DNA from 4 places in the Salicibibacter cibarius genome. Region 1 is predicted to be linked to each of the others. Evidence: riboswitches for the same ligand, from Rfam matches in the RefSeq annotation. Region 1 holds a riboswitch; each other region holds the start of a gene.
What was found. Region 1 has a riboswitch for thiamine pyrophosphate ahead of thiD (bifunctional hydroxymethylpyrimidine kinase/phosphomethylpyrimidine kinase). Riboswitches for the same ligand answer to the same signal wherever they lie in the genome.
Positions count from the first base shown of each region.

Region 2: it holds a riboswitch for thiamine pyrophosphate, as region 1 does, so the genes downstream of both, HUG15_RS03565 (acetylornithine deacetylase) here and thiD (bifunctional hydroxymethylpyrimidine kinase/phosphomethylpyrimidine kinase) in region 1, are expected to answer to the same signal.
Region 3: it holds a riboswitch for thiamine pyrophosphate, as region 1 does, so the genes downstream of both, HUG15_RS19570 (thiamine phosphate synthase) here and thiD (bifunctional hydroxymethylpyrimidine kinase/phosphomethylpyrimidine kinase) in region 1, are expected to answer to the same signal.
Region 4: it holds a riboswitch for thiamine pyrophosphate, as region 1 does, so the genes downstream of both, thiT (energy-coupled thiamine transporter ThiT) here and thiD (bifunctional hydroxymethylpyrimidine kinase/phosphomethylpyrimidine kinase) in region 1, are expected to answer to the same signal.

Region 1 is NZ_CP054705.1:786,070-794,037, forward strand. It holds gene HUG15_RS04030 (ABC transporter permease) at 1-150, opposite strand, end outside; gene HUG15_RS04035 (ABC transporter ATP-binding protein) at 157-1,071, opposite strand; gene HUG15_RS04040 (HU family DNA-binding protein) at 1,085-1,264, opposite strand; gene HUG15_RS04045 (TetR/AcrR family transcriptional regulator) at 1,257-1,922, opposite strand; gene cls (cardiolipin synthase) at 2,546-3,994, opposite strand; gene HUG15_RS04055 (IS4 family transposase) at 4,131-5,579, opposite strand; TPP riboswitch at 5,811-5,912, shown strand; gene thiD (bifunctional hydroxymethylpyrimidine kinase/phosphomethylpyrimidine kinase) at 6,116-6,937, shown strand; gene HUG15_RS04065 (winged helix-turn-helix domain-containing protein) at 6,950-7,968, shown strand, end outside.
Region 2 is NZ_CP054705.1:672,885-680,852, forward strand. It holds gene HUG15_RS03550 (hypothetical protein) at 1-91, shown strand, start outside; gene HUG15_RS03555 (DUF6155 family protein) at 145-681, shown strand; gene tenA (thiaminase II) at 1,045-1,722, opposite strand; gene HUG15_RS03565 (acetylornithine deacetylase) at 1,722-2,993, opposite strand; TPP riboswitch at 3,059-3,161, opposite strand; partial or broken gene pxpB (5-oxoprolinase subunit PxpB) at 3,384-4,106, shown strand; gene HUG15_RS03575 (5-oxoprolinase subunit C family protein) at 4,114-5,124, shown strand; partial or broken gene HUG15_RS03580 (D-glutamate cyclase family protein) at 5,270-5,485, shown strand; gene HUG15_RS03585 (NRAMP family divalent metal transporter) at 5,497-6,720, shown strand; gene HUG15_RS03590 (LamB/YcsF family protein) at 6,742-7,500, shown strand; gene HUG15_RS03595 (L-lactate MFS transporter) at 7,564-7,968, opposite strand, start outside.
Region 3 is NZ_CP054705.1:3,875,743-3,883,710, forward strand. It holds gene HUG15_RS19525 (sigma-70 family RNA polymerase sigma factor) at 16-618, shown strand; gene HUG15_RS19530 (YvrJ family protein) at 608-745, shown strand; gene HUG15_RS19535 (helix-turn-helix domain-containing protein) at 746-982, shown strand; gene HUG15_RS19540 (NAD(P)/FAD-dependent oxidoreductase) at 1,060-1,962, opposite strand; gene HUG15_RS19545 (hypothetical protein) at 2,089-2,397, shown strand; gene HUG15_RS19550 (ThiF family adenylyltransferase) at 2,427-3,455, opposite strand; gene HUG15_RS19555 (thiazole synthase) at 3,448-4,212, opposite strand; gene thiS (sulfur carrier protein ThiS) at 4,215-4,418, opposite strand; gene thiO (glycine oxidase ThiO) at 4,399-5,541, opposite strand; gene HUG15_RS19570 (thiamine phosphate synthase) at 5,528-6,142, opposite strand; TPP riboswitch at 6,221-6,327, opposite strand; gene HUG15_RS19575 (nuclease-related domain-containing protein) at 6,467-7,450, opposite strand; gene HUG15_RS19580 (DinB family protein) at 7,556-7,968, opposite strand, start outside.
Region 4 is NZ_CP054705.1:2,341,207-2,349,174, reverse strand. It holds gene HUG15_RS12205 (quaternary amine ABC transporter ATP-binding protein) at 1-58, shown strand, start outside; gene HUG15_RS12200 (YhgE/Pip domain-containing protein) at 128-2,530, opposite strand; gene HUG15_RS12195 (TetR/AcrR family transcriptional regulator) at 2,613-3,188, opposite strand; gene thiT (energy-coupled thiamine transporter ThiT) at 3,315-3,878, opposite strand; TPP riboswitch at 3,945-4,045, opposite strand; gene tnpA (IS200/IS605 family transposase) at 4,538-4,969, shown strand; gene iscB (RNA-guided endonuclease IscB) at 5,018-6,154, opposite strand; gene HUG15_RS12175 (TetR/AcrR family transcriptional regulator) at 6,611-7,186, shown strand; gene HUG15_RS12170 (hotdog fold thioesterase) at 7,309-7,698, shown strand; gene HUG15_RS12165 (MBL fold metallo-hydrolase) at 7,723-7,968, shown strand, end outside.

The DNA.
Region 1 (7,968 bases):
ATGGACTGGATTGCTTATGGAAGCACTTTGAAAGATGGTGCTTAACAAATATAAATAAAAAAACGGCATAATTAAAATTAAAATCAATTGGGTACGGTTTCTGGCAAATAGCTTCACATTTCTCAACCACAATGCCGCAATGACACGCATTTCCAACTACCCCCTTATGTCTTTCCCTGTCAGTGCGAGAAACACGTCATTCAATGTTCCTTTTTTAATTTCCATATCTTTAATCGCTGACCGGTGTTCGCTGATGGTTTCCATTAAAGGGGATAAGTCGCGCAGTTGTACAATATAATGACCATTTTTATTTTGAAAATTAAGATTATATTTTTTTAATAAGACTTCCAAGGCTTGCTTATCATTGCTTGCGATGTAAGCTTTGTCCTTTGTATATCGTTTTTTTAATGCGTACGGCTCATCAAAGGCAATGATTTTACCGTGATCCATGACAGCCACTTTATGGCAAATTTCAGCCTCATCCATATAATGCGTTGTTAAAAATATCGTTATCTTTTTTTCCTTTTGCAGTTTGGTGATATACTCCCAAATGTTCGCTCTCGTCTGAGGGTCAAGGCCTGTCGTCGGTTCATCCAAAAACAAAACTTTAGGAAAATGCATTAAGCTTCTGGCGATTTCTATTCTCCTTTTCATGCCTCCTGATAAGCTGCTGATCATTGCTTTTTTCCATGCCGCCAAATCAACGATGTCTAACACAAATTGAATGCGCTCATTTATAATCGTTCTAGGCAATTTATAAAAATAGGCATGCATTTTCAAGTTTTCTTCCACCGTCATTTTATTGTCGAGCGTAGAATCCTGAAAAACAACGCCGATGACACTTCTGACAGCATCTTTATCTGTGCTCACATCTTTGCCGTCTATGCGCAAGGTTCCTGACGTTTTGTCCAAAATGGTACATAAGGTGTTGATGGTTGTGCTTTTGCCCGCGCCGTTAGGGCCCAAAAAAGCAAAGATACTCCCGCTTTCAACTTCAAAAGAAACATCGTTCACCGCTGTGAAATGCCCATAGTTCTTCACAAAATCTTTGACAACGATCATATTGTTCATAACATCACCAAGTTTATTTGTTTTTGAAAACGTGCAGAACTTTATAAACCTTATCAAACGCACTTCGAACATCTTTTGATTGTGATAATTCAGTACTTAAGACGTCTTCAAAAGCATCCAATACTTTTTGGCAATCTTCAACATTGACACCTGATTCCTCCGCAACTTTTGTGACTACTTCTGTATTATTCACTGGATTCTTCTCCTTTTTCATTTGGATTTTTAGAGGCTTGCATGAGTCTTTCATGTAAATAAGCAAAGCTGCCAGTTTTGGCCCCTAACGACGTTTCGATCATGTGCGTAAAGGCAGTTGCCTTTTGCATGAGTTCCTGGGGCTGCCACTCGAAAATGCCATCATCAAACACAAGTTGGGCGACAAGCAAAAATTCCACCATTTCCTTTGGATAAGGGGTTGTGAATGAACCTTCCGCTATCCCTTGTTCGACGACATCTGTCAAAACAGGGGTCAGCCGCCGGATGGTTTCGACCAGGCTTTTTTGGTGCATTTCAGCATTGTGAACATCGTGTAACTCTTCAAGCATGCGTTTTTCTCGGCTGGCGTTGGGATTTTGAGCCATAATGATCTGAAATATTTTTTCAGGTGCCTCGAGGTTGGCGTTTGCGGCAATCATCTTGGCAGCTTCGGTCCCGCTGTCTATAAACCGTATGACCACGGCATCCATGACATCTTCTTTGGACCGAAAATAATAATAGAACGTTCCTTTGGCGATCCCAACCATTTGTAATATGTCGTTTATTGTCGTGTTAGCATACCCCTTTGTTGTAAAAAGCGTCTCGGCAACGTCCAAGATTTCGTTTCGTCGTTCTTCGGGGTTTTTTGAGATTCTCATTTTTATACCTTCCTATTTTATTGACCGACCGTCAGTCTATAAAAATGATATCATTACGCGCGTATAAAGTCAAGAGTGATCGGTGACACCGCCAATCCAGCAAATTTCCGTAGTTAAGTTGTTCTGGCCAAAAAACCAATCATTATTCTAGGAAACCCGTACTTGTTGAAGGGCGACTGCATGTTGAGTTAGAGATCTTAACGCTAATTGGGAACCGTTTGACGCTCCCGCTCCTCGATGAGCGGCATTGGATTGAGATAGGGTGGACGCTCTTAGTAGCGATGGTGGAAGGTGCTCTGCTTATGTTTACGCACTTGATATTATTTTCCATTTTCCATATGGGTGTGGATATTGAAGAGGGTTAAAGGTGCCATGGCGCCTGAGCGCATTTAACAAGGGTTACTGCAGGCGCCATGAAGCGGTTATGGTGACCGAAAGCGGCCAAAAAATCGTAGTTTGGACGTCATGAAGCGGTCATGGCGACCGGTTGCGTCCAAAGAGTCAAATTTTGGTCGCCATGGAGCATCCATGGTGCCCGAACTTGCCCAAAAAGTAGTCATTCGGTCGCCATAGCTTCGTGACCCTGCCTGGATCGATGAGTGTTTGCCATCGCCTGCAATCATTTATAATATCGGTGACAGCAACCGGGCAATCGATTCTTTGAAACGTACCCACATTCCCCGTTCTTGGTAACGTTGCGGGGTCATTTCCGAAGAAAGAGCTTGATCGGCTTCGAAAATTGATGCCATTTTTTCGCCGAGGTCATCATTATACATAAAGGCGTTCACTTCGAAATTCAGACGGAAGCTGCGCACGTCGATGTTCGCGGTCCCGATGGTGCCGACGCTGCGGTCCACGACGAGCATTTTCGAATGGATAAAGCCGGCATCGTAAATGAAAAACCGGGCGCCTGAATTGAGTAATTCTCCCATGTGGGAATACGTCGCCCAATAGACAAAGGGATGATCCGGTTTATTCGGGATCATGATGCGTACATCCTTGCCGGCAAGGGCAGCGATGCGCAAAGCATCAAGCAAACTCGCATCCGGAATAAAATACGGGGTTTGAATGAATACGGAGTCGCGTGCCGACGTGATCATTTTGATATACCCGTTTTTGATTTCTTCCCATTTGGTATCCGGACCGCTGGAAACGATTTGTGTGCTAAACTCCCCTTGAGGGGGCATGTCGGGAAAATAATGGGGTTCATAATGAATGGTTTTGTCTTGAGAAGCTTGATTCCAATCAAGAATGAAACGGGTTTGCAGTGCTTTCACCGAAGAGCCGCGCATCCGTAAGTGGCTATCGCGCCAATACCCCATTCGTCTATTATGCCCCAAGTATTCATCGCCGACGTTAAAACCGCCAACATACGCGGTCTTCCCATCGATCACCACGATTTTACGGTGATTGCGGTAATTCAGTCGTGAGTTCACATAAGGGATACGGGATGGAAAAAAAACGCCTACTTCGCCCCCGGCTTCCGTTAGAGTTTGAAAATGTCTCGGATGAAGCTTGCGGGACCCCATATCGTCATAGAGCACACGCACTTGCACTCCTTCGCGTGCTTTTTCAGTCAACAAGTTTATGACGCGTTTGCCGAGGGTATCATTACGAAATATGTAATATTGCAGATGAATATGGTCTTTCGCCTCCGCGATGTCCGCCAACAATTGCGAAAATTTATCGACGCCGTCCGTGAACACGTCTATATGATTGTCTTGGGTTAACACGGCATCGTTACTGCGAAGCAGCATGGAAATCAGGTGGCGATGGTTGCTCGATGTTTCATTTTGAAAATCAAAGCGGTCATGTTTCATGTCACTTAATTGCTCATTGATTAAGTCTTTCAAACCTATTTTTTCAATGCCGTCCCAATGAAATAAACGTTTCCGGGTTAAGTTTTGTCCAAGGACCATGTAAAGGATGAATCCGAGGTAAGGGATAAATACTAGGATGAGCAACCAAGCCCATGTTGCGTGCACATCACGCCGTTCCATGAAAACAATGATGCCGGCAAAAATCGCGTTAAGAAAAAATAACAAGCCAACGGCGATTGATAAAATGTCCATCGTTTCCCTCCTCTCTTTTTGCTATTTTTCTCCATTACTCGAGTTTCGCACCCCAAATAACAAGGGATTCAGCGTGTATATTGCTGCCTAAGGCCCTTGTATGACAGTGTTTTCATCGAAATTCCATTTTCGCTCTTTAAGCGACATTATCGTCGTCAAATAGCTGATGGCCCAAAAATGAGTCTTCAAAAAGGGTTTTGATGTATTGGTATTCCTCAGACGTCTTAAAGGCATGAATATCGACCGCTCCTGATTCTGAGATGGCTGCGATAATCACGTCCAGGAGCTCATCAAACATTTCCCATAACCGTTGTGCCATATTTTTCTCCACCATGTCGTCTTTCATCTCTTCAAATAACCCTCCCAAGGTTTCGTAATCGTTGATTCGTCGGAAATAAGACAAAAAGGCATACAGGATGTAGGTGGTTGTTACATGGGCGATTTGCGCGTCGAAATCTTGGGATTGGCATTTCCCCAGACGAAGGTGCTGTTTCGTCTCTCTGAAAAAAACTTCGATCGTCCAACGAACCGAATAAATGTCCATGGTTTCAATGAATGATAAGCTGATATCTGTAGAGAGATACAGTCGCCACTCTTTTTGGTACGGAAAGCGGCAAAAAAACAATTTGACGGTTTCATCGATCCCGGGATAGTAGACGGTGACTTCATAATAACGCGTATTGCGTTTGCGGCAACGTTTTTCTTTTCCTTCGCTTTTCAGGGTTTTCAGCAGTTCCTTCGCATGCATGTCTTTCCCTTGGTAACGGTACTTTCTCCAGTCCTTGCGGACAGCACAAATGACGTGCATCGCTCCATCTTTGACCCCTCTGCACGTGCGGATAAAGTCCTTGCTGGCAAACCAACTGTCTACGAGAACATACTTGGCTTTGAAACCGTGCTTCACCGCTCTTTTGAGCATACGTATCGCATTCGTGATTTTGTCGACATCGCATTCCTTCTTGCGCTTGGCACCGTTTGAGCGAGGATCACGCTTCTTTTGATATTGCTCTTTCCGCTGTTTCTTGTATAGCTTCTTTTCAGAATGAAGACTGAAATCAAGCGGGTTAAAGCTTTTCCCATCAAAGAGTCCCATGGTGAGATTTTTGAACCCGAGCGTTGCTTTGGATTTCTTGCGTCCGGCCACATGGTCGTGGACGTAAGAAACCTCTTCAATCCGGCGGCCAACACGCTCGTCCATCGTATCATCAAAGATAAAAGCCGACTTATCGTCCACGTCCTGATCAGGGTTAACCAAAGATTGAAACTGCTTAGACACATGAAGAAGCAGGTTGCGCCAAGGCATCCGGGCGTGGTTTTTCAAGCGATAAATCGTATCCTTTTGCATTTTGGTGACCTGTTTGTATCCACTTTTGTAGAAGGCATTGACGCTGTTCAAAAACATCAGTGGAAACACCAATAGTAAGGTGATGATATCTGCAACCGGATATCCTTGCTCTTTCTTCAATCCGACCTTGTGACAAAGGGAACGAAAGTTGAACGTTTTCATAACATCCCTTATAATTGAATCAATTGAAAAACTATGAGTTTGAATCACTTTTTCAATCTCTTTGGTTTTTCCCCGCATGGTAACACGTCCTTTTGGCATGATTTGGATTGGTACCTTAATTATACCAAAAGCCCTGTGTTCATGCGGGTTTTTTACGTTTTTTCATCCATTTTCATGGTGTTTTTTTATTGATTTATCAGGGTGCGAAACTCGAGTCCATTATATCATGTTTTCAGGAGAAAGTGGATTTCTTGAGTGTGAGAAAAAATATGAAGATCCCGCATAATTATGATAGAATAAAGGAAAAGAAAAAACCACTAGGGGTGCGTACAGCGCTGAGAGAAGTGATTGCTTCAACCCTTCGAACCTGATCCGGGGAGTACCGGCGGAGGAAAGTGGCTTCGGGACGTAAGCGAAGAGAGCACTTGATTCTTGTCCTATGCGCCGCCACCTTCCGTCCGAAGGTGTTTTTTTACACTCTCAGAAAGTATAAATTGTTCGGATGATAGTATTAAGAAAAACTTTGCCCCTCGCCATCTTTAGCGATAAGTCAAGTTTTTCTAAATTGAAGGGCAACGCTGGTTTCGTGCCGAGAGCCGAAGGAGGGCGCGGACATGACAGAAATAGCAAAAGCATTAACGGTGGCAGGGACGGATCCGAGCGGAGGAGCCGGTATTCACGCGGATTTGAAAACGTTCCAGGAGATCGGCGTATACGGGATGAGTGTGATCACATCAGTCGTCAGCCAGAATACGCTCGGAGTAAAGTCATTTGTGGATCTAGAACTTGATTTTGTGGAAAGCCAATTTGACGCGGTATTTGAAGATATATCTCCGGATGCGGTGAAATCGGGGATGCTTTCCAATCCGGAAGTAATGACGTTGACAGCCAAAAAAATAAGGGAAGCAAATGTCGCCAATTATGTCCTTGACCCCGTAATGATTGCGTCCAGTGGACACGCGCTCATTTCGGAATCGGCCAGGGAGACGATTGCGAAAGAGCTTCTTCCTTTGGCAACGGTCGTGACGCCGAATTTGCCGGAAGCGGAGGCGTTGACAAATCGAACGATCAAGACGGTCGACGATATGAAAGAAGCCGGGCGGATACTCGTAGAGGAATATGGGACGAGCGCTGCATTGATCAAAGGCGGGCATTATGAAGGCGAGGCCGATGATTATCTGTATGATGGCCAAACGTTTGAAAAATTCTCGGCGAAACGCTTTGATACGAAACACACGCACGGAAGCGGTTGTACGTATGCAGCGGTTATTACAGCCGGCCTGGCGAACGGAAAGTCCCTCTATGAAGCGGTGAAAATTGGCAAAGCATATATCACTGCCGCGATCTCAAATCCGCTCAATATCGGAAAAGGGCAAGGACCGACGAATCATTGGGGGCATCGCTGGTCTGACGTTCAACCCCCGATCAAAGTGTAAGGAGCGCGAAACATGGCCATTCAAGTCAGCAAAAAGGCAGCACGGCGGTTCCTTCTCGCGAAATCAGGTCTGAATAATTATGGTGCACTCGACTCGAATGTGGCGACAGCACTTCGCCAATTGGAATGCGTGCAATTGGATCCGGTGGCGATCATTGAGCGTAATCACCACCTTGTATTTTTCAATCGTTTGGAAAAATACAATCGGCAAGAACTCGAACGCCAATTGTGGGAAGGGCATGCTTTTGAATATTTTGCCAATGCAGCTTGTTTACTCCCAATGGAGGACTATCCGATTTTTAAAGGGAAAATAAAAACGAGTGAGCGGGAATGGGCATCGAAAAGGCATCTGTATCAAGATGTGGAACGTATGATCCGCCAAGCGTTAGCAGATCAAGGCCCGTTGCCATCCAAGGCCTTTGCTTCAGATAAAAAGGTTGTCGGTGCCTGGGACCAACCAACGCACGCGACAACGAAAGAAACGAGTCATGTGCTTCGAGTCCTGTTTGAAACCGGTGCCATTCAAGTATGTGGCAGACAAGGGTCTGAGCGCTATTTTGCTTTGAGCGAAGATGTTATTCCCGCGGCCTGGCAACAAGAAGCAGAAGCGATCAGCGAAAAAGAAGCGGACCGAAGACTTGTGCACAAATACTTGCGCGCATACCGCCTGATCGATGACAGCGATCCGCGATTTGGTTGGCAGCGTATGACAGCTAAGGAGCGTAAGGACTGGGTGGACGGCTTTATCTCTGATGGCACGCTCACCCCGGTGGATATCGAGGGCGCGACCGGGCGATACACAGTGTTGCAAGAAGAAGCTGAACAGCTACTTGCATACGAAGCACACAATGAGCGCGTCAACAATGCCGTCTCTTTTTTGCCACCCCTCGATAATTTGTTGTGGCGCAGAACGCGCTTGGAAGATTTATTCGATTTCACGTATCGTTGGGAAATTTATATACCGCAACACAAGCGGCGCTATGGTCCATACGCACTTCCAATCCTGCTGGATGATCAGCTGATCGGACGGGC
Region 2 (7,968 bases), 110 kb from region 1:
ATTGAATCAACACCGACATGAAATATTGCTGACAGAATTAAAAAAGCAGAATGCAGACACGGATTATCTTCGCGATCTAGTATCAAAATAAGGAATGGAAATCAATAGAATAAAAACGGCGAACATATAAGGAGTTGCAATGAAATGAGTCTACTGAAAGTTACGGAACTGAAGAAACAGCTGAAAACCTTGGACAACAAAGAGCTGATCAGCATTATATCAGAAATTTATAAAATCAGCCCTGATGCGAAAAAATATTTATCCGTAAAATTTACCGGGGAAGACGGGGTAAATGATTTATATGAAGAAGCGAAGGCAAAGATTGAAGACGAGTTCTTTCCCGAGAAGGGCTTCGGGAAATTGCGGCTAAGGGAAGCGAAGAATGCTATTAACAAGTTCAAGAAATTGACAGGGGATGATTTTAAAGTTGTCGATCTTACCCTTTTCTATGTAGAAAACGGGGTAGATTTCACGAACGAATATGGAGATATTAATGAAAGTTTTTACGATAGTATGGAACGTGCTTATGCTTCCGTCGTACGTTGGTGCAGTGAAGAGGAAGACTATTATCGGCACTTTGCAGACAGGTTACAAAATGTCGTGATCAATACGGATGGTCTTGGCTGGGGATTTCATGATGGGTTGAGTGACATGTATTATTCGCTACCTTGGGTGGAATGACTACGGAGATGTTTAATGTAGCGGGGCCAGTGGTCTATATCAGAAGTTCTTCCCAAAACGCCTATTCACATATCTCCCGATTCTTTGAGGACTGCTAAGGACAACAACCCATCTTTAGAGTCCTCCACTATCGCACCTGAGGACTGACCGGGTTTAAAAACAGCCTTTAGAGTCCTCAGTTGCCAGGCCTGAGGACTGCTAAGGACAACAACCCATCTTTTGAGTCCTCTCTACTATCGCACCTGAGGACTGATCGGGGTCAAAAAATAGCATGTTGAGTCCTCAGTTGCAGCTGGATTTTTTGTGCAGGAAAGAACTCTTGAAACGTTGCGCTAGCCCTGCCACAAAGGATGCCATTATTCACTATACGATCTCTTCAGGCCATCCTTCCCGATTATAAGCCATATCCCAAAACATAAACTCATAGCGGCTCGTGTTCAGAAAAATAGCCTCCAGTCGGTCCAGCTCCGCTTCGGGTTTGCCTTCCGTGAGCTCATCAAGCTTCCTGATCAACCAATCGCCAATTTCGCCAAATTCATCGGACGCATACATCCGCACCCATTCGCCGTATTGTTCGTGTTCGGTGGCGCCGGGGATTTTAGCGAGTTCGATGCCAATTTCATAATAGCTCCAAGCGCATGGAAGGATAGCGGCGATCAGTTCTGCGATGGAACCCTTTTGCGCTTCCGCCATCATGTAACCACTATAAGCAAGGGTGACAGGCCCGGGGACCGTTTCCTCAAGATTTTCGCTGGAAATGCCGAGTCGTTCGGCGTAGGAGCGATGTAAGTCCATTTCCATGTTCAAAGTATCATCGAGGGCTTTAGCGAATCCTGACATCGTTTCCAAATCTGGCGCAAGAACGGTGCCCATGGCCATGACGCGGGAATACTCAATTAAGTATTTGTAATCCTGGCACATGAAAAATTTAAAAGATTCAATGTCCAATGTGCCGCGCCCGATTCCCTGTACAAAGGGATGTTCATGACTTGCTTTCCAGATCGGGTCCGCGGTTTTTCGAATGCGCTTGCTGAATGTCATTATGATCTCTCCTTTGGTTGATTACACCACTTAACGATGAAGCGGAGCAGTGTTTTCGTGTAGTCTAGCAATTGATCGATGTCGATGTGTTCATTAACGGCATGCGCATGTTCCAATTTTCCGGGGCCGTAGCATACCGTGGGAATGCCGGCCTCGGCGAGCCAACCACCGTCATTGACGGATGGGGACATGGATATTTTTGCAGGTTCTGAAAATGTTTGCTCATGTGCTTCCATCAAGTCATTGACAGCTGCATGATCTTCATCAATAGAAAAAGACGGAAATACCTCGCCGCGCTCTTCAATCATCGACCCGCCGCCCCATTGAAACGTAGGCGGATGATCTTTCATCCAGAGATCGGCGTTTGCCGTTGCCAAAAGATGATCTTCGATTTCTTTTGCCACGGAATCAGCGCTTTCATCCGGATAGAAATGAACGGTGATCCATAGTCTACATTCGTCAGCCACGAAAGCGGCATGGCGCCCACCTTCAATCACAGCGGGGTTGATGGTATTTGTGCCCGGGGTGAAACCGGGATATGATTTGTTTATCGCCCAATCGCGCTCTAATTCCTGTAGTGCTGTGATCAGTTTATTCATTTTTTCAATGGCACTTGCCGCTCGCAATCCACCGCCGGCGTGGACCATGCGTTGACGTGTGCCATCATGGTGGGTCGCCGGGCTTTTCACCGTTACCCAGCCTGTGATCACACCACCTTGTCCGTGAAGCTCGCAATCACTCGTGTCAGCTACTATGGCGAAATCTGCTCCATAGTCACGTTCGCAACACTGCTTCGTGCCGGCCTCTCCAACTTCTTCGCCAATCACAGACTGCAGTAACACGTCTCCGCGAAGATCGACGTCATTCTCGTGCAACAGTTGAAGTGCGAATAAACAGGCGGCAATACCTCCTTTCATATCTGCTGATCCCCGTCCGAAGAGCGTTCGGTCTCGTATGACTGCTTCAAATGGAGGCGTTTCCCAGCCCTCGTTTTCTTCCACCGAAGCAACATCAATATGCCCATTCAATATTAGACTTTGAAAATCTTCTGAATGGGATCCTGTTCGTGTGCCAACAACATTCGGATCCCCGGGATAAACGTCCCATTGGTCTACATCGAAACCTATTGTTTGGAGTTTGTCGGCTATGTAGCTTTGAATCTCATCCGTGTTTCTGGCCGGTGGGGCAGGTGTGCGAAACGCGATCAAATCCGATAGCAAGCCAATTAACTCATCTCTGCGCTTTTCCACTTGTTGAATGAGCGTTTTCATTTTTTTCCCCCCAAAATAAAAACCACTTCCCATCATAGGAAGTGGCGATGCCGGAAACTATACTATACGTCATCAGCCCACTTCCCTCCGCCAGTGCGAACTGGATCAGGTGAATAAGGGTCGAGACTGCGTCTCTCTCAGCTAATAAAAGCACCCCTAGTGGTTTGTTTTCTTGATATTGTATTCTTATAATATAGTATCACCAATAAAAGAAATAATCAAATATTTCCTGTCGATCGTTTGATTGGGTATGCATAAGGGAAAAGGATAACAATCATTTTCTAAAGGTATAATATGGCTGTAGTGATCGGCCACAGGGGTAATTATCAAAAATAAAACAAATGGGAAACTCAAATTTATACTGGTAAGGGAAGGTGAGAGGGGGCCTTTATGTCTGCGCAGGAAAAAAAACCGGAACTATACGTGTTATCAGAAACCGCGATCAATATTGTTTTTGGAACGGAAATTGATCCGGAAATCCATAAACGTACAAAAAAAATGATGGACTTGTTGGAAGACGCTCCATTCGAATGGTATCTCGAATGCGTTCCGAGCTATACTGGTCTAACCGTCTTTTACGACCCGGTAAAGGTGTTCCGTATCATGGAGAAAAGAGATACTCCGAGTGCATACGTGATGGAAAAGTTGCGGGAAAAAGTTCATGAGATAGGGGAGACGACGGGGGACGACGGTATGGGGGATGTCGTAACGATCCCCGTTTGTTATGAAGAAGCTTTTGGTCCCGATTTGTCCCATGTGGCGAAGGAGAACGGCCTTTCTGAAGAAGAAGTGATCCGAATTCATACAAGCGGCGAGTATCTGGTATACATGATCGGTTTTGCTCCCGGCTTTTCTTTTCTCGGTGGGATGTCAAAAAAGATTGCTACGCCGCGAAGGAGTGAACCACGAACAAAAATCCCCGCCGGTGCTGTCGGGATCGCCGGCATTCAAACAGGAGTGTATCCGCTTGAGACACCGGGAGGATGGCAGCTGATCGGGCAAACACCCCTTAAAATGTTTGATCCGAACCGGGAACAACCGAGCTTGCTGAAGTCCGGGGACATGGTTTATTTTAAGGCAATTACGCGCACGGAGTTTGAAGTGTACGAGGAGGGGACATGTGAGTTTATTTATCTTGAAAGCAGGCTTGTTTACGACCATTCAAGACCGAGGCCGAATTGGTTTTTTGCAGCAAGGGGTTTTGGAGAGCGGCGCGATGGATCGTATCGCTTTGCAAAGTGCAAATGCCATCGTGGGCAATCATGAAAATGAAGCCGTGCTTGAAATGACGATGAACGGTCCGGAGGTCAAGGTCGAGAGGGATAGCCTTATAGCGGTAACAGGTGGAGGCATGGTACCAACAGTCAATGGTACGGCTTACTCACTTGGGGTGCCTCTTTTTGTCCCTGCCGAAAGTACGCTTGCGTTTAAACCGGTTGCCCTCGGTTATCGTGCTTATCTGGCGGTTGCGGGTAGTCTAGATGTACCTGTAGTGATGAATAGTAAGAGTACGTATGTGCGTGCGGGAATCGGGGGTTTGGAAGGCCGGCCACTTAAAAAAGGGGATCGGTTACATGTAGGGGAAAAGGATAGAGAAGCAAATAGGCGTTTTGAACAGATTTCCCAAAAAGCAGACGGAAGCGTATTTGCAGAAAATTGGGGGGCAAATGGCAGTCTGCTCGACCGTGGACAACAAAAAATAAGGGCGTTTCCCGGTACCCACTTTAAGCAGTTTACAGCGAAGAGTCGGGAACGATTTTTTCAACAATCGTTTACAGTTTCGACGCAATCGGACCGTATGGGGTATCGGTTGCAAGCAGAAGAAGACGCTCCCATCGAACGCCAAGAATCTTTTAGTCTCTTATCGGAGCCTGTCGCGTTTGGAACGGTGCAAGTTCCGAGTGACGGCCAACCGATCGTTTTAATGGCTGATCGGCAGACGACAGGTGGCTATCCGCGCTTTGCACAAGTGGCAGCGGTTGATTTAGGGCGGGTTGCCCAGTTCCGGCCGAATGAAAAAGTAATGTTTGAACCGATTACCTTTCAAGAAGCTGAAACACTTTATTTAAAACAGGCCCGAGCAATGCGTGAAAGAAAAATAGGGATTGCTTTAAAATGGGGCAGTCATTAAAAGGGGGAGAAAAATGTACAATGTTGCAGAATTGTAAGTGTTAATGCAAACATTGAATGAGCAAGGGCTAGAACATTTAAAAGTGAAAAACGATGAAATGGAAATTGAACTTTTTAAAGGCAACGGAATAGCAAAAAAGACTCCTATTGGTAATCCTGCATTTATCGGTATCTCAAACATAGACGCACTGGATTTTGGACAAGCTGTGTCTATAAGAGAGGGTGAAGATCCGGTTTTTGGGCGTGTGGGGTCACACCGCAAGCCGTTGCGATGGCAAGCAAACCAGATCTCATGATTACGCATGCTCCCGGGGTATATGTTCATTACTGACGTGAAGAATGAGACACTCGGCGTACTTTAGGAGGGGATCTCATGACGACAAATGGGTTAGGCCACCCCATGAGCAGTAAAGAGCGAAATAAGTTTTTACGCGGCGCAATTTTCTTAATGGCCACGTCAGCGATCGGACCTGCTTTTCTTACCCAGACCGCTCAATTTACGCAAGATTACATGGCTAGTTTTGCGTTCGCGATTGTGGCATCAATTGTGATCGATATTGGCGTTCAACTCAATATTTGGCGCGTCATCTCTGTATCTGGGAAAAGAGGTCAAGAAATATCAAACATGGTCGTTCCCGGATTAGGGTATTTGATAGCTGGACTTATTATCTTCGGAGGATTTGCATTTAATATTGGAAATCTGGGTGGTGCGGGATTAGGTCTTAATGTCCTTTTTGACCTGTCAATAGAAGTGGGTGCGATCATTATCACCGTGGCGACCATCATTATCTTTTCTATCAAAAACTACACTCGGATTATGGATGTTTTGCTGCAAATATTTGGCGTAGTTATGATTTTGATGACTGGTTATGTTATGTTAACCATGGATCCACCGTATCAAGAAGCACTCGTCCAATCTGTACTGCCCGATGATTACTTAATTTTACTCCTTCCCCTCGTGACAATTGTGGGTGGCACGGTAGGCGGCTACATTTCGTTTGCCGGCGGCCATCGGCTTGTGGACGCCGGAATTACCGGACAAGCGAATGTTCCTTTTGTTAGTCGTGCTTCGATCTATGGAATCATAACGACAGGCGTTATGCGTGTTTTTCTCTTTTTGGCGTTTCTAGGTGTGGTAAGTGCAGGTTTTACTTTAGATCCGGATAATCCGGCAGCCACTCCATTTCTCGTTGGTCTTGGTGATTTAGGCTATTACATGTTTGGGATTGTTTTAACAGCGGCTGCTATTAGTTCCGTCATTGGCGTGGCTTACACAAGTATTTCGTTTTTACGCTCGTTTCATCCGATGTTTGAAAAATACAATGGGTGGTTTATCGCTGGTTTTATTACCATCTCTGCGCTTGTATTCATTACAATCGGTGAACCGGTTATGCTCCTTATTCTTGCCGGTGCAGTGAACGGTATGATATTGCCTATCGTTCTAACGACGATATTAGTGGCTTCTCGGAAAAAATCAATTGTCGGAGATTATCGACATCCGGCTTGGCTGATTGTTGTTGGAGCAATCACTGTACTTTTCACGATTGGAGCAAGCATTGTGGCCTTTGAAGATATCGTTGCCTTATGGTTTAACTAATGTTAAAAGGGGAGCTATAAAATGAAAACCATCGACATGAACTGTGATATGGGCGAAAGTTTTGGCGTTTACACACTCGGAACGGATAAGGAAATTCTCCCTTACGTTTCTTCCGCCAACATCGCGTGTGGATTTCATGCCGGCGATCCTTCGATCATGAGGAAAACGGTGAAACTGGCGATTGAGAATGGCGTTGCCATCGGCGCACATCCGGGTTTGCCTGATTTAATGGGATTTGGGCGTCGTCACATTGATCTTTTTCCTGAAGAAGCATATGATCTTGTCGCCTATCAAGTCGGCGCGTTGTGGGGTATTGTGCAATCGGAAGGTGGGCATCTCCGACATGTGAAAGCACACGGCATGCTCTATAATCGGGCGACTCAGGATCCGGAACTGGCAGAGTCAATAGCCCGGGCGGTTTATGATATCGATCCCGATCTGGTTCTTTTCGGCTTGGCCGGTGGCGAGCTCCTTAACGCGGGAAAAAAAGTCGGGTTGAAAACCGGCAGTGAGGTATTCGCCGACCGTACGTATCAGGAAGACGGCACCCTTACATCACGACGTGAAGCAAATGCTCTGATCGAAGATGCCGGCTTAGCAGGTGAGCAGGTCACTCGCATGATTGAAGAAGGAAAAGTGCATGCGCAACAAGGCAAGGACGTGGACATCCTTGCCGAAACTGTCTGTATCCATGGCGACGGCCCCCATGCATTGGCGTTCGCAAAGTCCATTCGGGAAAAAATCGAAAACGCCGGTATCGGCATTCGGCCAATCGGATAGCTGTATGCTTAAAGGCTGCCGTGACATTTGTCGCAACAGCCTTCATCATAAAACCCATTCTGTTCACCCGTTTGTCGCCTGTTGCTGATGACGAATGCGTTTGATATTAAAATGCATCATGATAGCCATCAGAAGCGCTATCGCTAACAAAAAGATAAAGAGAACGAAGGCGCCTGTATAGTCAGCAGTGGCTCCAACAATTGTGGAAACTGCCATCGGTCCGAAAACACCTGCCATCGCCCAGGCGGTTAGTGTATAACCATGAATCGCTCCTAACTGTTTCGTGCCGAATAAATCCCCGATGTAAGCCGGCAAACATGCAAAGCCACCGCCGTAGCATGTCATGATAATAAACAAGAGGATCGCGAAGATCACTTCATTGGTCGTGAATGGCAAGAGAATGAATGCTCCCAATTGTAATGCGAAAAAGATCATATACGTGTTTGTGCGACCGATATAATCCGAAGC
Region 3 (7,968 bases), 1.4 Mb from region 1:
AGGGAGGGTGAGCGGATGAATCACGACACAATAGAGCAACTCAAAAAGAAATGTCCTCAGATGGCCGCGTTTTTCGACAACAATCCTAAACTGGCCAAACAGCAAATCTTTCATGGTTTTCTTGAACACGACGAATATCGGCACATGTTCATCCAAGCGGTCTGTTTTCCCAATCATGATGCATTCCAGGCATTGAACGAAGCATTTAAAGACCATTATGCAAATGTGCAATTTACGCACTATTTATCAAAAACATTGTACTGGACTTCCGTTCAATATGACCAACGCCGACGGGAACAAAGGGATAATCAGCGTCTCATGGCGGACAACCTCCACGAAACCGAAACGATTTACTATCCATGTATAGATATCCCCGACATCATTACCGAAACGAGCGACCTTGGCACGTGGAGTGAAGACGTTGAACTGACGAACGCATTGCGTCGATTAACCGACAACCAACAACTCGTTATTATTGAACGATACGGCCACGAGCGAACGAACAATGAAATCGCCCGTTTATTGAACGTAAGCCCACAAGCCGTTTCCCGGACGCACGCACACGCGCTCAAACGTCTTCGCACTATTTTGCAAAGGAAGTGGGAAAATGATGCTTGAATTTTTAGGGCAATTCGGCTTGCCGTTTTTGCTCGCGGTTTATCTCTTTTATCGATTTGAACGGCGGATTGACCGATTGGAAAACATCCTCCACAACGAAGCAGCACAAGAAAGGAGAAATCGCTAAATGATCCGTCACTATGTAAAAGAAGCACAACGCGGAGACCGGGAAAAACTCGCGACTTTGATTCATCAGTTTGAACCGAGAATAAGAAATTGCCTATGGCAAACGACACCCGGGGAAAGAGACGACCTTCGCCAAGAATTGATGCTAAAGTTGATCGAAATCACGCTCCATTATGATACGGAAAAAGCCCCCACCTTTACCGAATTCAACGCATCCCTCCACGTTAGAAAAACTTGACTTCCCGCCAAAAATGATGAAACCCTTATGCTTTAACCAATCTTTAAAGTGAAAAAAGCCGTGAACAACGGCTTTTTTCAAGGTTCTTCTTGCATTAACGATCGTTGAACCCAAACGGCCGCCTGCGCCCCTTCTCCCATGGCAATGGTCACCTGCTCGGAATGCACGGCGATATCACCGGCTGCCCATACACCCGGGATGTTCGTCATTTTTGTACGGGAATCATTAAGGACGTGATGATTTTCCAAGCGTTCGACGCCAATTTGTTTTCCTAACTCCGAATGAACAACATTGCCGGGAAAAGCAATAAACGCTTTCTCAGCTTGCAAAGCTGTGCCATCGCCGAGCGTTACGCCCGCGAACTGAGACCCTTCCATATGAACACGTTCAACCATTCCCTCGTAAAGACCAATGCCGGCTTCCGATAATTGCTTTTTTTCCTCCGCGGTCACAGGCGACTGCCCCCCATGGTTCACATACATCAACTGATCCGTCCAGCTCACAAGATCGAGCGCCATCCGCACACCCGCGCGCCCGGAACCGAGCACAAGTGACCGTTTATCTTTGATTTCATAGCCATCACAATCCGGACAGATGTATACACTCAAGCCGAAACAAGGTTCAAGCTCCGGAAATGGATTGGCGTCAGTCACCCCCGTAGCCAATATCAGCTTCTTCCCGCGATACGTGCCCCCGTCTTCCGTTTGCGCTTGAAATCCCGACGGTTCTTTTGCCAAGCGGGTAACTTTCTTATCAATAAAATCAACATCATAATGGCTCGCATGCTTCCTTCCAGCCTCCCGAAGTTCCCTACCGCTGATCCCGTCCGGCCAACCGAGAAGATTTCGATATTGCCGGCAGAGCGTGGAACGGCCGCTCCCCTCATCAATCACCGTCACCGCGCGCTCATAACGCCCTAATTGAATCGCTGCCTGCAAACCCGCGATCCCCCCGCCGATAATCATGACATCCACTTGCACAGCAAAACACCTCCACCCTGTAGAGTGCGTCAACACACATAAAAAAATGCCCGATCAGGGCACTATGATTCAATCAACATCATTGATACACTATCAAAGATACACTATCAAAAAGGAGGCCTCAAATTGGACCAAACAGACATTGAAAAACAAGTCGTTGACCAATATAAGCAAGATGAAAACATGATGATCCTCGTCTTCGCCCAATGGTGCATCAATCAAGACCTGGACCCTCACAACCTATACAAACGCGCCCACCCGGATCAACCAATGAACGAAGAATTGGAGAAAACACTGGAATTAACCGTTCCAAAAAAAGAGGCCGGTGATATCGAAGATGAAACGGTCCTCGGCGTCCTCTCCATGTTTGGAAACAGCGACCTGGCGATGGCCGTGACCGAAGAAATCGAGAAAAGAGACCGGCAAAAACGCTGAAACCGGAGGACCAACGCGTTCGAAATGTCTCAATCGATCAATGCCAAAACGTGTTCGTACACCTTCTCTGCCCGCTCCCCTTCGTCAATGCCGTGCAAAAGCGCCCGTCCATCTTTGAACAGGACGACCCGGCAACCTTCGTAATCAAGGGTGGCAACATCTTCGTGCAAACGAACGGAAGAAAGCATGGCATGCTCAACCGTTTGCAGTTTCTCCACTTGCACGGTTTTTCGTTCCCGCGGCCGCACATGCACGGTGTCGCCGCCGCACAACACCCGAATTTGCTTGCCCGTTGCCTCATCGAGCAGCGCCGGATAAGTCGGATTCGTGCCACAGGTTGGACAATTGTCATCTTTTAAACGAGTTGCGTTTATCGCAGAAGTTTCATTCTCCCAAAGATCAAATGAACGCATCCGCTCGGCAACGGCAGGTGCGTTGCCACTTACGATTTTTATCGCCTCTGCGCTTTGCAGCGCCGTTACCATCTGAACAGCCGGCGCGATCACCCCGTCGTTATCGCACGTTTCATCTAATGATAAAAATGGGCTCAAACAACGGAGACAGGGGCCTTCGTCTAACATAAAGGCACGGGACAACCCATAGCTACCGACGACGCCTCCATAGATCCAAGGCACACCGTACCGGTAAGCTGCATCATTTAGCAACATTCGAACTTCAAAATTGTCGGAACCATCCATAATCAAATCAACCTCGGGCACAAACTTAGCCGCTTCGTCCGCCTGGAAATCACGGACGTAGGCGTCAATCTCCACATCCGCATTCACTTTCTTGAGGTCGCGGGCGGCAGCTTTGGCTTTGGCCACTTTTTGCTCGGCATCTTCTTCTGTGAAAAGCCGCTGACGGTGGAGATTATGAAGCTCTACATAATCACGGTCAATGATTGTGATTTTACCTATTCCCGCTCTCACAAGCGTATCGGCAATGGACGTGCCGAGCGCGCCGCAACCGACGAGCAGCACATGCGCGGCGCGAATGCGATCTTGCCCGTCTGTTCCGAGCGGCTCAAAACGCGTTTGCCGGTCGTAACGATCAACCATGGAACACACCTTCCTGAGGGCTGCTTGCCTTCGCAAAACGTTTCACCGGAATGCGACCGGCCTCATAGCTTAAACGCCCCGCTTGAATGGCCAGCTTCATCGCCTCCGCCATTTTCACAGGCTCATCGGCTTGCGAAACCGCACGATTCAATAACACGGCATCCGCTCCCATTTCCATCGCCAATGAAGCATGGGACGGCGCGCCGATCCCGGCGTCGACGATCACAGGGACGTTCGCTTGTTCCACGATGTAGGATAAGTGAAGCGGGTTCAAAATCCCGCGCCCCGTGCCGATAGGCGCAGCCCCCGGCATCACCGCATGCGCACCCAACTCTTCCAACTTGCGGGCAAGCACGGGGTCATCGGCAATGTACGGCAGGGTGATAAACCCTTCTTCCAAAAGCATTTCCGTCGCCCGATACGTTTCAACGGCATCAGGCAAAAGGGTTTGATCATCCCCAATCACTTCGACTTTAACCATGTCGCTCAATCCCGAAGCGCGAGCAAGTTTTGCAATGCGAACGGCTTCTTCCGCCGTTTTTGCCCCGGCTGTGTTCGGTAACATGGAAAACGTATCCGGTTGCAGCTCCGAAACGAGATCATCATCACTGTCATCCAAATTCATTTTAGCGACTGCAAACGTCAAAATCTCCGTCTCCGACGCTTGCACGGCTTTCCGTTGCACATCAACATCCGGAAACGTTCCGGTCCCCAATAACAATCGTGACCGAAACGTTCGATCCCCTATTTTCAACATGTTCATCCTCCCCCTACAAAACGGACAACGAGTATTTGATCACCCTCGGCGAGCGCCGTTTTTTCATATTCGTCAGGCTTGAGCGCGACCTCGTTGTGTTCAATCATGGCCTTTTTATCCGCTAAATTATAATACATGCGAAAATCTTCAATCGTTTCCACATCTGCAGGAACATCCATCGTTTCTTCATTGACTTTGATATTCACGATTCATTCCCCCTTTAATGTTTCGATCAGGCTGAAACGCCTGCAAAACTTCCGCCTTTCCACTCGTAATCGCGGCAACCATCTCCTTCCCGGAAGCCGGCGCCAATAAAATGCCGTTACGTCCGTGGCCACTACAGAGCCAACAGCCACGGATGGACGGATGAGGCCCCATCAGAGGAAGGTCATCCGTCGTTTGCGGACGAACGCCCGCCCACATTTTCGTGATTTCCGCGCGCGCCACTTCAGGAACGAGTTGTCGCGCCCGCCGAAGCACTTCACCGATGCCTTGCACCGTTGCTCTTCGATCGCGTGATAAGCCGGAAGTCGCGCCGATGAGCGTTTCGCCATTTGGCTTCGGCACGAAATAGAAGTGTTCATGATACAACGTCTTCGTTACGAGCGGGCGTTTCCCTTGTACGCGAATCGCCTCTCCTTTCACCCCTTCAATCGGCAGGGTTCGATCCGCGGAAAGCTCAAGCAAATCGGGACCGGTTGCCAAAACAACGTGTTCGCCATAAAATTCCTCGCCGCTTGTCGACATGACCCCTTCGCATTGATCACCATTTTGAAGCAGCGAGCATACGCCGGTATACGTTTTCAATTCAGCGCCTTGAAGGACCGCTGCTTGTCGAAAGGCAGCGGCTGTTTGCACAGGTTCCACGTGCGCTTCTTCGGGAAAATAAAGGGCACCCGTTGCCCCATCGGCAAGGAAAGGAAGATGTTCGTACAATTGTGCAGCCGTTAAGCATTGCACCGATTCCCCGGCAGCCGTTTGCCATCGTTCAATTTCAGTTAATTTTTTCCATTCTTCCGGCGAAAAAGCCGGTTTAATCGCGCCGGAAACCGTTCGGCCAATGGAGGTCCCCGTTTGTTCCATTAGTTCCTCGGCCAACTGCGCGTACAATTGCCGGCTTTTTTTCGCAAGGGGGTACAAAGGCGTCCGTGACTGCAGTTCCACTTGCACCCCCAACATACCGGCGGCTGCCGAAGTTGTGCCTTTTGCCGCATTTCCACGGTCAAGAATTAGTGTTTTCAACCCTGCCCGTGTGCCGTAATACGCAATCGCAAGTCCTATTATCCCTGCACCGACGATTATCAGATCGTAGGATTCATATCGTTTCATAGCTAAACTGCCCGAAGCGATTAAAATGGCTTGCTTCTTCTTCCGGTTTTTCCGCTTCCCAAAAACCTGAAATCAGCGCAATGCCCGAAGCGCCGGTATGGGCTATCCCGCCTAAACGGTCACGGGTAATACCTCCGATTGCCAGCACAGGGACGCTAACCGCTTGCACAACCGATTGCAATGCCTCAACCCCCCGGGGCGGGACGTCGGGTTTGCTCGCGCTCGGATATACATGCCCGTAATAAAGATAGTCCGCACCTTCTTCAGCCCGGGCTTTGGCTTCCCCGAGATTATGAACCGACGCCCCCACTTGCAAATGCGGCGCTTCTTTTTTTATTTCTTTTGCCGTCAGCGGGGAATGGCTCGGCAAGTGCACACCCCCTAACTCCCACGCGGCCGCTGCCTCTGCATGCTCGTTGAGGATAATTTGCTCGCGCCGCAGGCCAATTTTACAAAGTTGGTCAATTTGTTGTTTCAACCGCTGCAGCGAAGCTTCCTTATCGCGAATATGAACGATGTCAATATTTTTCAATGCATGCCGTAACTGCCTTATTTGCATGTGAAACGGCAGGTTGTTCGTCGTAATTAAATGCCAAGTCACAGTTTACCTCCTTACCAGCCTTCAAGGCACGACAAAAAGCCGTCCTTGAGACAGCAAAGGACAGCAGAAAGAATGATTCCCGTTCTTCATCTACTTTCCTCCGCTGGCTTTATCATCCAGATCAGGTTCCAAGGGTTCGAGGTTCTCCTCATCTCAGCCCCGGCAGGGCACCCCCAGTAGAAATGCTTATTTAACTATATTATACACGCAACCAGGAAAATACGTCAATTTTTATCGGCGGAAGGGGCGTATATCAGCGGAAACCGGGCGTATATCAGCCAAATCGGACAATTTATCAGCGAAAATCAGCATTATATCAGCCATTTAAAGGTCAGTAAGCATATACCGCCGGCTTTTATTTTTTCCTTGTATGGGAAGCTCTAATTGGGTGAGGAGTTTGCGGACAATTGAAGCAGAGGGGATATCGAGGAAAATTCGCGCTTCGCGGTTCGAAATAGATGGTTGGAAAAGTATACGATAGTCTTTCAGACTTTCAGCATGAGCCATTTTATGGCGAAAAGAACACCGAGGGCAATGCCATCCATTTCCATGGATCCTTTGCATGGACAACTTGAAACAAGACGGACAGTGAACACCGGTGAGCAAGTCGAACCGACTGATGTTATAGGCTTCTACGACATTGTCAGGTTGCTCATGATGACCGTCAAGCAATTGCTGTGATAATTCCTTTTGCGCAGAGGAGGATAACTGATCAGCAGGGTTTTCTTTTTTCAGTTGCAGAACTCTCTGTGGCAAGACCTCCGCACGTACGATGGATTGCATGAAGTGACGCGGGGCATTTTTAAAGGTCAAGGTTGCTGACGGGTTGCCGGAAATGACGAGAGGGGCAACCGGCAGATTGAAATAGCCTCTCGCATTCAGCCATTGACGGAGCAATGTTCTCTGCCTTGCCACCTGGATATATGGGTGACTAAAACTTTTGACCTCGCCTTGATAGGTCCGTGAAAATTGGTGGATATCTTCATCAAATAAAATTTCCCCGGCAATCGTCTTAATCTCCAAAAGAATGGCGACCCGTTTCGATAGCAACATGGTATCGATTTGAAACTGCTCACCATCTGTCGTTTTCAGGCACAACCCATAAAATAGCCAGTATTCACCTTCCGGTAGCTGTTTCAGGTAAAAATCCAGAGAACATTCGCCCTTATAGCCAACTTCCCACATACGATGATCTCGGGATACCTTCTCCATTCTGGGGTGATTTTCCAACAAACGTCGCTTCATTGCTTCCAGTGCCATTAATTGTTTGGGTGGTATTCGCTCTTTTAAGACAATCAGTGTTTTCACCCCCTTTCAATTGAATATCAGCAGGATATCAGCCGAAAAGCGGAATATATCAGCCAAATCGGCCGTTTTATCAGCCAAAACAAACCATTTATCAGCTAAATACGATCAACGCGCCTCCTCTTCCACATCCCACGCCCCCTGCTGTTTTCGAATAAATACAATTTGTCCGATGTGGTAACTCGTATGGATCATCATATTCGCGAGCTCCGTCCCCCACGTCTCACCGCTTTCTCCATGAACGGGCGCTCGCCAATCGGATTCCGTTGTCCCATCAATGGTGTGCAGCCATTCATCCATCATCGTTGTTAACTGGGCCACGGTGACCGACCAATCCCGATTTTCCCCGCTTCGAAAAGTCGTTTCATTCCCTTCCTCAATAGGGGGAACAGGCTCACCTTTGAACCGTTCCAGACAACGATTATTATATACAATAAGATGATTGACGATTTCATGAATGCTATGGTCGGTTTCCTCTCGTTTCCAATTTGCTTGCTCATCCGTTACTCCCGCGAGCGCCT
Region 4 (7,968 bases), 1.6 Mb from region 1:
TGACGAGCGATTAGTGGGCTATATTTCTCGCGTTTCGGTGTTGGCATCGCTCGTTTGATAGGGGCAAAATATGTGCATGAATGATAGAAAAAGGGACAGCTACAACTGGTAAGCTGCCCCTTTTGATTCAGTCATTTTTCTTGTGCTTCATGGTGAAAAACAGGAAAGTTACCCCTAATGATACCACCAAAATCAACAGCAACGGCCAAGACTCAAGCAACAATCCCGGTTCGCCCATCATGATCGTCGCCCGCAGTCCTTCCACGGAATACGTCATCGGCAGCAAGTTGTGCACGTATTGGAAAAAAACAGGGGTTAGTTCCACGGGGAAAGAACCTCCACTTCCTCCGAGCTGTACGATTAATAAAATAATCGCGATGAAGCGTCCGGGATTATCCAATATGGCAACGAGCATGAAAATCAGTGTCATAAAGGAAAGGCCGGAGAAGACCATGAAAAATGAAAACCAACCAGGGCTGGCGATATCCAGATCAAGCCCGAAGAAGGTGACTCCGATGAGAGCGATCGCTTGAAGTATGCCTACTGTCCAGATGACACCCAACTTACCGGAGAACCAACTCCATGCCGTTTCGTGTTTCGTCAACGGTTGGTAAAAAGGATAGATAATCGAGAGCGTCAAGCCTCCGACGAACAATCCCAACGATAAGAAATAAGGAGAGAGCCCTTCTCCGTACGTGTAATCCATTGTTTCACTTTCCGACACGGATTCAACGGGGGAAGTGAAAAGCGCTTGTTGCTCTTCGGTTAATTCATTTTCCAATAATGTTTCGGCCAATGTCTCCAGATTTTCGTGCAGTTCCCGGGAACCTTCATCGAGTTCTTCGAGGCCATCTTCAATCTCAATGCCTCCTTCGAATGCCTCTTGCATTTCCGATGACAATTCGTCTGCGCCTTCGTTCAGATCTTGCACCCCTTCATCTAGGGTTTGCACCGCTTGTTCCGCTTCATCGATCGTAGCGTCTGCCGATGAAAATACTTCATCTGCCCGGGAAAGGGATTCATCCAGATCTGCCAATGTAGATCTTGCTTGCGGAAACACGTCCAATAGCTCGATGTCTCCATCACCGATGCCCTCAGGTGCGGCAGCACGAACATTTTCCAACTCCTGACTTACGTCATTTATCCAATTGGAGACATCTTCCTGTCCATCTGAAATCGTATCTGCGGTTTCATTGAATGCGGCATCGATCGCTTCCAGTTGCTCTGAAAGCTCCGGCGTTGCCTCTTCCATATCATCATACGTCTCATTTAAAGTATTTACGGTTTCATCGACTTGTTGACATGGTTGAATATCATCAGCGTCAATCTCGTCTATTACTTCTGACAATGTATCCGCATAGCTTTGTAATGCTTCATCTTCCGGGTAGTGTTCAGCAATATAATCAGACAAGGCATGAGCTTCTTCATCGGCGTCATCAAAATCGCCAAGCCGCTCTTCCCATTCGTAACAGACGCCTGCAAGCGATTCTAAATCATTCAAGCTTTCATTTGCCCGGTTTTGCCATTGATCCAGGCGATCATTCATCTCGCGGATGTCATCGAGTGTACCTTGTGCGTCTTGCACGGGTTGATCAACGTCTTCAAGGCGATCGTCCAGTTGACTCAACGATTCTTCAGCGGATTGCAGGGAAGAACGTGCAGCCGACCAGTTTTCATCAAGGGAACGAAGGGATTGTTCCAGCTGGGCGGCATCGTCGCTTTCCAAATAAGCGCGGGCGTTTGTTACATCCGTTTGCATCTCGTGCAATGTATCTTCCAATTGATCGACTTCTTCACTGTTATGGAAAAGCTCCGCGAAAGCTTCGACTTCCGTTCGCAATTCTTGGGTGCCTTCAGCAGCTTCGTTCGCCCCTTCATGTAAGGAGTCGGCGCCCTCATGCAAGTCTGCTAAGCCGTCCGTGAGGGAGCCCATGTTTTCAAGCGCTGAATCGACACCGTCCGCAAGCGTTTCAGCTCCTTCCTCAAGTTCAACAGCCGCGTCTGTCAACTCGGTATATACATCATCGACAACTTCCACATAGGTTTCCGTTAATGTTTGGGACAGTTCCTCTTCAATCGTGTCCACTGCCTGCGTGCCCATTTGCGAGGCAGCAAAGTTAACGTCCTCATTGATATCATAATAAATCATTCCACTTGCAGGATCCTCGTCCTGTAATGAAGAAACATCTTCAGAAAAAGAAGAAGGGATTAACACGTATAAATAATAATCGAATGCATCGAAGCCTCGTTGCGCTTCATCGGCATCCGTCACGTTCCAATTGAAATCCTCGCTTTCCAGCAGCTCGTCTACGAATTCATCCCCGACGTTCATTTCTTCTCCGTCCAATTCAGCTCCTTCATCTTCATTTACAATAGCAACGGGAAGTTCTTCAAGCTGCCCGTACGGGTCCCAGAAAGCCGAAAGCAGAATACCTCCATACAAAACGGGAATCAATAGAATGCCGATGATCGATATGAGCATTTTTTTGTCTGCGAAAATTGCCTTCCATTCGGCAATAAAACCTTTCAATGTAAAACCTCCCTGATTCGGCCAAATGACCATAATAATAAGATGGTCATTTTTTATTCAAAAAAAACATCGCTCACGTGTATCATCGAACGACGATTCCTTTAAAAATGTGATTTTCAAAGACCTGAAATAATTCTTCCTCCGTCAACGGACGTTTTTTTGCTTCCCAATCAACAATGAACGCAATGTATAGTTTATAGATGGTGAAGGCTGTGATCTCCGTGTCCATCACTTGCAGACGACCTTTTTCCACCCCTTGCGCAACGGCTTGTTCCAAAGCGGTAATAATGAAATCCTCGACCTTTTGCATCGCGGACACCGCTTCTTTCGTGCCATGGACGTTGACTTCTTCGGCCAGATGCATCAGAAGTTGATGCTCTTTTCGATATTGCAACGTATCATATAAGGCACGGTGCAGTTTCAGTATGGATCGTTCATCGTTGTGTTTCACCCGTTCAAAAATGGTCCCGAGATCATGTAAAATGCCATCCATGACCGCTTCCAACATTTCTTCCTTATTTTTAAATTCGGTATAAATCGTGCCTTTGCCGATACCGGCGAGCTTGGCAACGTGGGCGACCGATGTGCCTTTATAGCCAAACAAGGAGAACGCCCGTTTTGCAGCTTCTAAAATCGTTGCGCGTTTGTTAGTGATCATTTTTTGGTCCCTCTTTTCGAGAAAATGACCAAATGAACAAATTGGTCATTATTATGATAACATGTGTGATTGATAAGTCAATGAAAAATAATAGGCACGAGCGAATTGTTCGCTCGTGCACAGATCTTAAGAGGGAAGTGGGGTTGTTTTTTTCATGTGAAAAAAATCAGGCTGTGCCCTGGAGAGGATGTAGACGACAACAAGCGTGATCAAAATTTCCGGCAATAAATAGGAAATATTGTAACCGATCGAATAGAGATAGACATTCATACCTTCCGGAGTGAAGCTCCCAAACCAAACGACACCGGAGACGATGTGAGATAACAATCGTAAAAACCCGGCGAACAACAAACCGAAAAGCGCCCAGGGCACGGACAATTTCCCCTCGCTATTTCGAAATGCAAACAATGCGGCAAGTCCGAGAACCGCGTATGGCACCGGATAATCCAACAACATCTGGATCGGATGAATGATTGAAGCGTTGTACATCAAATTCACGATCCCGACGAGCAATCCCGTGAGCACCCCAACTCGCCACCCGCGCCTAAAAGCCATAATGAAAATCGGCACCATGATAAGAGAAATCGAGCCGCCTTGCACCCAAGGCCCGGGAAACTTCACGAAGCTCAGAATAAACGCGAGTGCCGTCATTAAAGCGATTTCAACCATAACAAGCGTCCGTTGTTGCATAAAAAAATCCCCTTTCTGTTTGTCCACAGGGGGAAGCCAGGCGTCTACAAGCCTATTGGGCCCGTAAATCCATGCCTTCCACTTCCCTACGCCGGTATGAACCGGGTCAGGTTCCAAGAGTTAGGACGCGCGTCCCTCTCAGTCTTTCGACACCTCTAGTGGAAAAATATTTTAATGATCATTCTTTATTATACGCCTATTAGGAAAACTTGCAAGTAGGAGGAAAACGGCTGAAAAGTGATGGTGAGAAAACCTAATCATTTTGTTCTAAATGACGAATATTTTCCTGCACGAATGCTGTAAATGCCGTGATTTCCGTTTCAACAAGGGCTTCGGCAAGGATTCCCCTTCAAAATCTGTGATTTAGTGGGGGAGGAATTACCAATTGTTTGTGTGTTTGATAAACGTGAGTGCTTTTAGTGGAACTTGTTTGTAACTTTTATCTGGGTTTGTGAGATATTGGTCTTCGATGTTTTTGACAAAGGCCATGCTTGTACCATTGAAACCCGAGATCCATCCCACCTTTCCTTGAAACAGCACTTTGTCATTGAGATAAAATCCCTTTAAGTTATAGAAGCGTGGTCTAACTCCACCGTCTTTAGACGGTATAAGCTTTTAGCCTTGCCTTTGAATGTCCATACTTAAACCGAGGTGAGAGTATGGATGAATACAAAAGAAGTAGCCACGCGGTCTATGACATCAAATACCACATTATATGGGTTACAAAGTATAGATATCATGTGTTACGTGGCGACATTGCCCACCGAGTAAGGGAACTAATCAGACAAGGATGTGAAGCGAGAGGGATCACGATAGTACAAGGAAGTGTAGGGAAAGACCATATTCACTTATTATTGTCCTGTCCGCCGAGCATAGCACCGAGTAAGATATTGCAATATCTCAAAGGGAGATCATCAAGGTTAATCCAAGACGAATTCCCCGCCCTGAAGAAAAGATATTGGGGTCAGCACTTATGGGCGAGAGGATATTTTTGTGCAACAGTAGGAAATGTGACGGAAGAAATCATTAGAAATTATATCGAAAACCAGACCAGCGAGAAGAGGAACGATATATTCAGGATTGATGATTGAGTTCCAGTCAAAATCAGTATGCTTGAGCTTAAGGTCTTTCAGCAGACTTCAGTCTGAAATGCGACTTTCAGTCGCGGACAATTTATGTCCAAATCCACCTGCTAAAGCAGGTGGGTCGTTTAAGAACGGCTTATTCTTTATATTTCGCTGGCTGATTGTATTTTTACACTTTCTTCCTTTTCGTGCTGTTGCTTCATGTAAAGATCGTTTCTTTTTGCGAAACTGCTTGATCTTGAAGATGGAATAGGTGTCATAATCAATCTTATCTATCCCACTGATCGCTATCGCGTCGTTATAATGGGTTTTATCTAACCCTAATGCTTTACGTTTAGGTGTCGTAACGGAACCATAGGTGATATTTACATCCGAATATTTATCAAACACTCTCCTGCGAAACACATTCATGAACGTACCTTCTTTATAGCTAGGTAGCTTTTTGCCCTCCATCATCCACTCCCAAAGGATTTTCCCTTTTTTATGATTCTCATGCGTATGACAATCGGTACAAACAGTAATGAGATTATCCGCACGATCACTACCACCATGAGAACGATAGACAATATGATGGGTATTCAGTATCTTGCTTTGTTTCTTGCAAACTTGGCACGTATAGTTGTCTCTTGCAAACACAAAATACCGGACATCATAATAGCCATAGGTTTGTCCTTTTTGATAATCGATCCCTTGAATGTCAGGATTGATCATCTTGTGAGGATCAAATTTGCCAACTTCGATTGTTAATGTTGGATTCGGCACAAGGGAATAGAATTTATCGATCCATCTGAATGTGTTTTGAATCCGACTTTCGATACTCGGTGGTAGCCATCCGTCGGGGCGTTTTCGATTGTCAAAGCGTGGTTTTCGATAGCGTGTCTTACGATGACGCCTTGATTGTCTATACGCTCGTCTTGTATTCAACAAATTTTTCACGTCTTGGCGGGTTTCGATGTCACCTTTTGCAAGCACTTTATCCTCGCTAGTGATCGCAACGCCTGTATCCTTCGCGCCCAAATCAACGCCTATATTCACATTTTGCTTGTAGCCACTTGATCCATATAATAGCTGGATCGTAAAGGGTTCATAAGATACGATTTTAGCTTTCTTTTGTTTCAGTAATCGCCTTGCTTTTTGCGGTTTGCACGGCATTAGTGACTCGCCATGCTTGTTTTTTACGAACACTAACATGAAGTGTTCCTCCTTTCTAGGAGTGGTTTCCCTTCGCCAATGTTATCGACCCTTCGCGATGTGGTTGATGTCTCCTACCCCCTCAGAGATGTTTACAGAGCCACGAAAGAGCTACGGACTAGGGAATCATCCATAGGTTTCTTCATGGTCGATAACGTAGTCAGTTAAGACTTAGGCTAGTCAATAAAGGCTTTTCAAGCCCCTTCCAATTCTACGAATTGGTGGGAGTTATTGACAATAGGTTTTCCATTCCATGGATATCACCCGATTTTTAATTTAGAATACCGTTAATTTAAGTATACCAATTAAATCCGAATGTTGCTAACTAATGTGCAAGGGCGCTTCGGTTTTCTGTTCCCAAAGATACCAATGAATTAGCAATAATCGAGAAATCAAAAAATTCTTTACTGATCATTCTAGAAATGATAGGATAGGGTTTGTAAGGGAGGACAGAGCATGGCTCGAAGCAAAGAGTATGATGAGGATGCTGTCTTGCATAAAGCCATGAAACTTTTTTGGCATCAGGGCTATGAAAAAACATCCATGCAAGATTTGGTCACGCAGATGGGCATCCATCGCCGCAGCATCTACGACACGTTTGGCAGCAAACATGCGTTGTATATGAAAGCATTGAAACGCTACGTGGAGACAGTGGAAGCGAATATCAAGAAACAATTAACATCGATGGATTCAGCCATGCAAGGGATCAGGCGATTATTTGAGATGACGATCCATCGAAAAGAAACATTACCGAGCGGCTGCCTGACGGTCAATACTGCGATTGAGTTGGCCGAACATGACCAAGAAGCAATGGATATGGTAATGGACAGTTTCTCAAGTACAGAAAACATGCTATATGAGCTAGTGTTGCGCGGCCAAAAATCGGGGGAAATACCGGAACGTCATGATGCGAAAAAGTTAGCAAGGTTTCTCAATAACTCGTTTGTGGGGTTACGTGTGTTGGCGAAAACGCGCAAAGACACACAAAAAATGGAAGAGATCATTGAAATGACACTGATTGCCTTGGATTAAATTTTTTTGATCGATCTAGAATGAACATTCTCAAAAAACAGAAGGAGCGGATTGGAATGATCGTTTCTCAAGATGTGTTGGATTTGTACGGTGTGGAGGATAAGGAAGTTTTTGCCGAGGAAATGCGAACACGAGGGAAAGATTCCCTTGTTGGAGAACTAGAAATGGAGTATGTGGAACTCAGTTCCAACCGTCTGATTATGACGATGCCCGTAGGACCTAAAACAAGACAACCGGCCGGTATTCTCCACGGCGGGGCATCGGTTGCTTTGGCGGAAACAGCTGCGACGATGGCTACGGCTATGAATATCGATCCGCAAAAATTCAATCCGGTAGGAATGGAAATTAATGCAAACCATATTCGCAGTAAAACCGACGGCGTTGTTACGGCAACCGCTACGCCTTTTCACAAAGGACGCACGACCATGGTTTGGGATATTCAATTGACGGATGAAAATGAAAAGTTAATTTGTGTCTCACGTTGTACGATGGCGGTTGTTCCAAAAAAATAACAACAGAAAAGGGGTGAAACTGCGTTGCAAGTATATGAAAAGGAAAATGTGACTTGTGTAAAAATGGACGTTGTCCTCGGAGGGAAAAAGACAAATACCGTCTATTCCTTTTTGGTTGACGGTATGTTAGTCGACACTGGGCCACCGCGCATGGAGCCGGACCTTATTCCTTTTTATGAAGCACATGCGATTGATTTTGTCGTCCTGACCCATAGCCATGAAGACCATTCCGGAACAGCGCCGTGGCTTCAGCAAAACCATGGAGTGCCT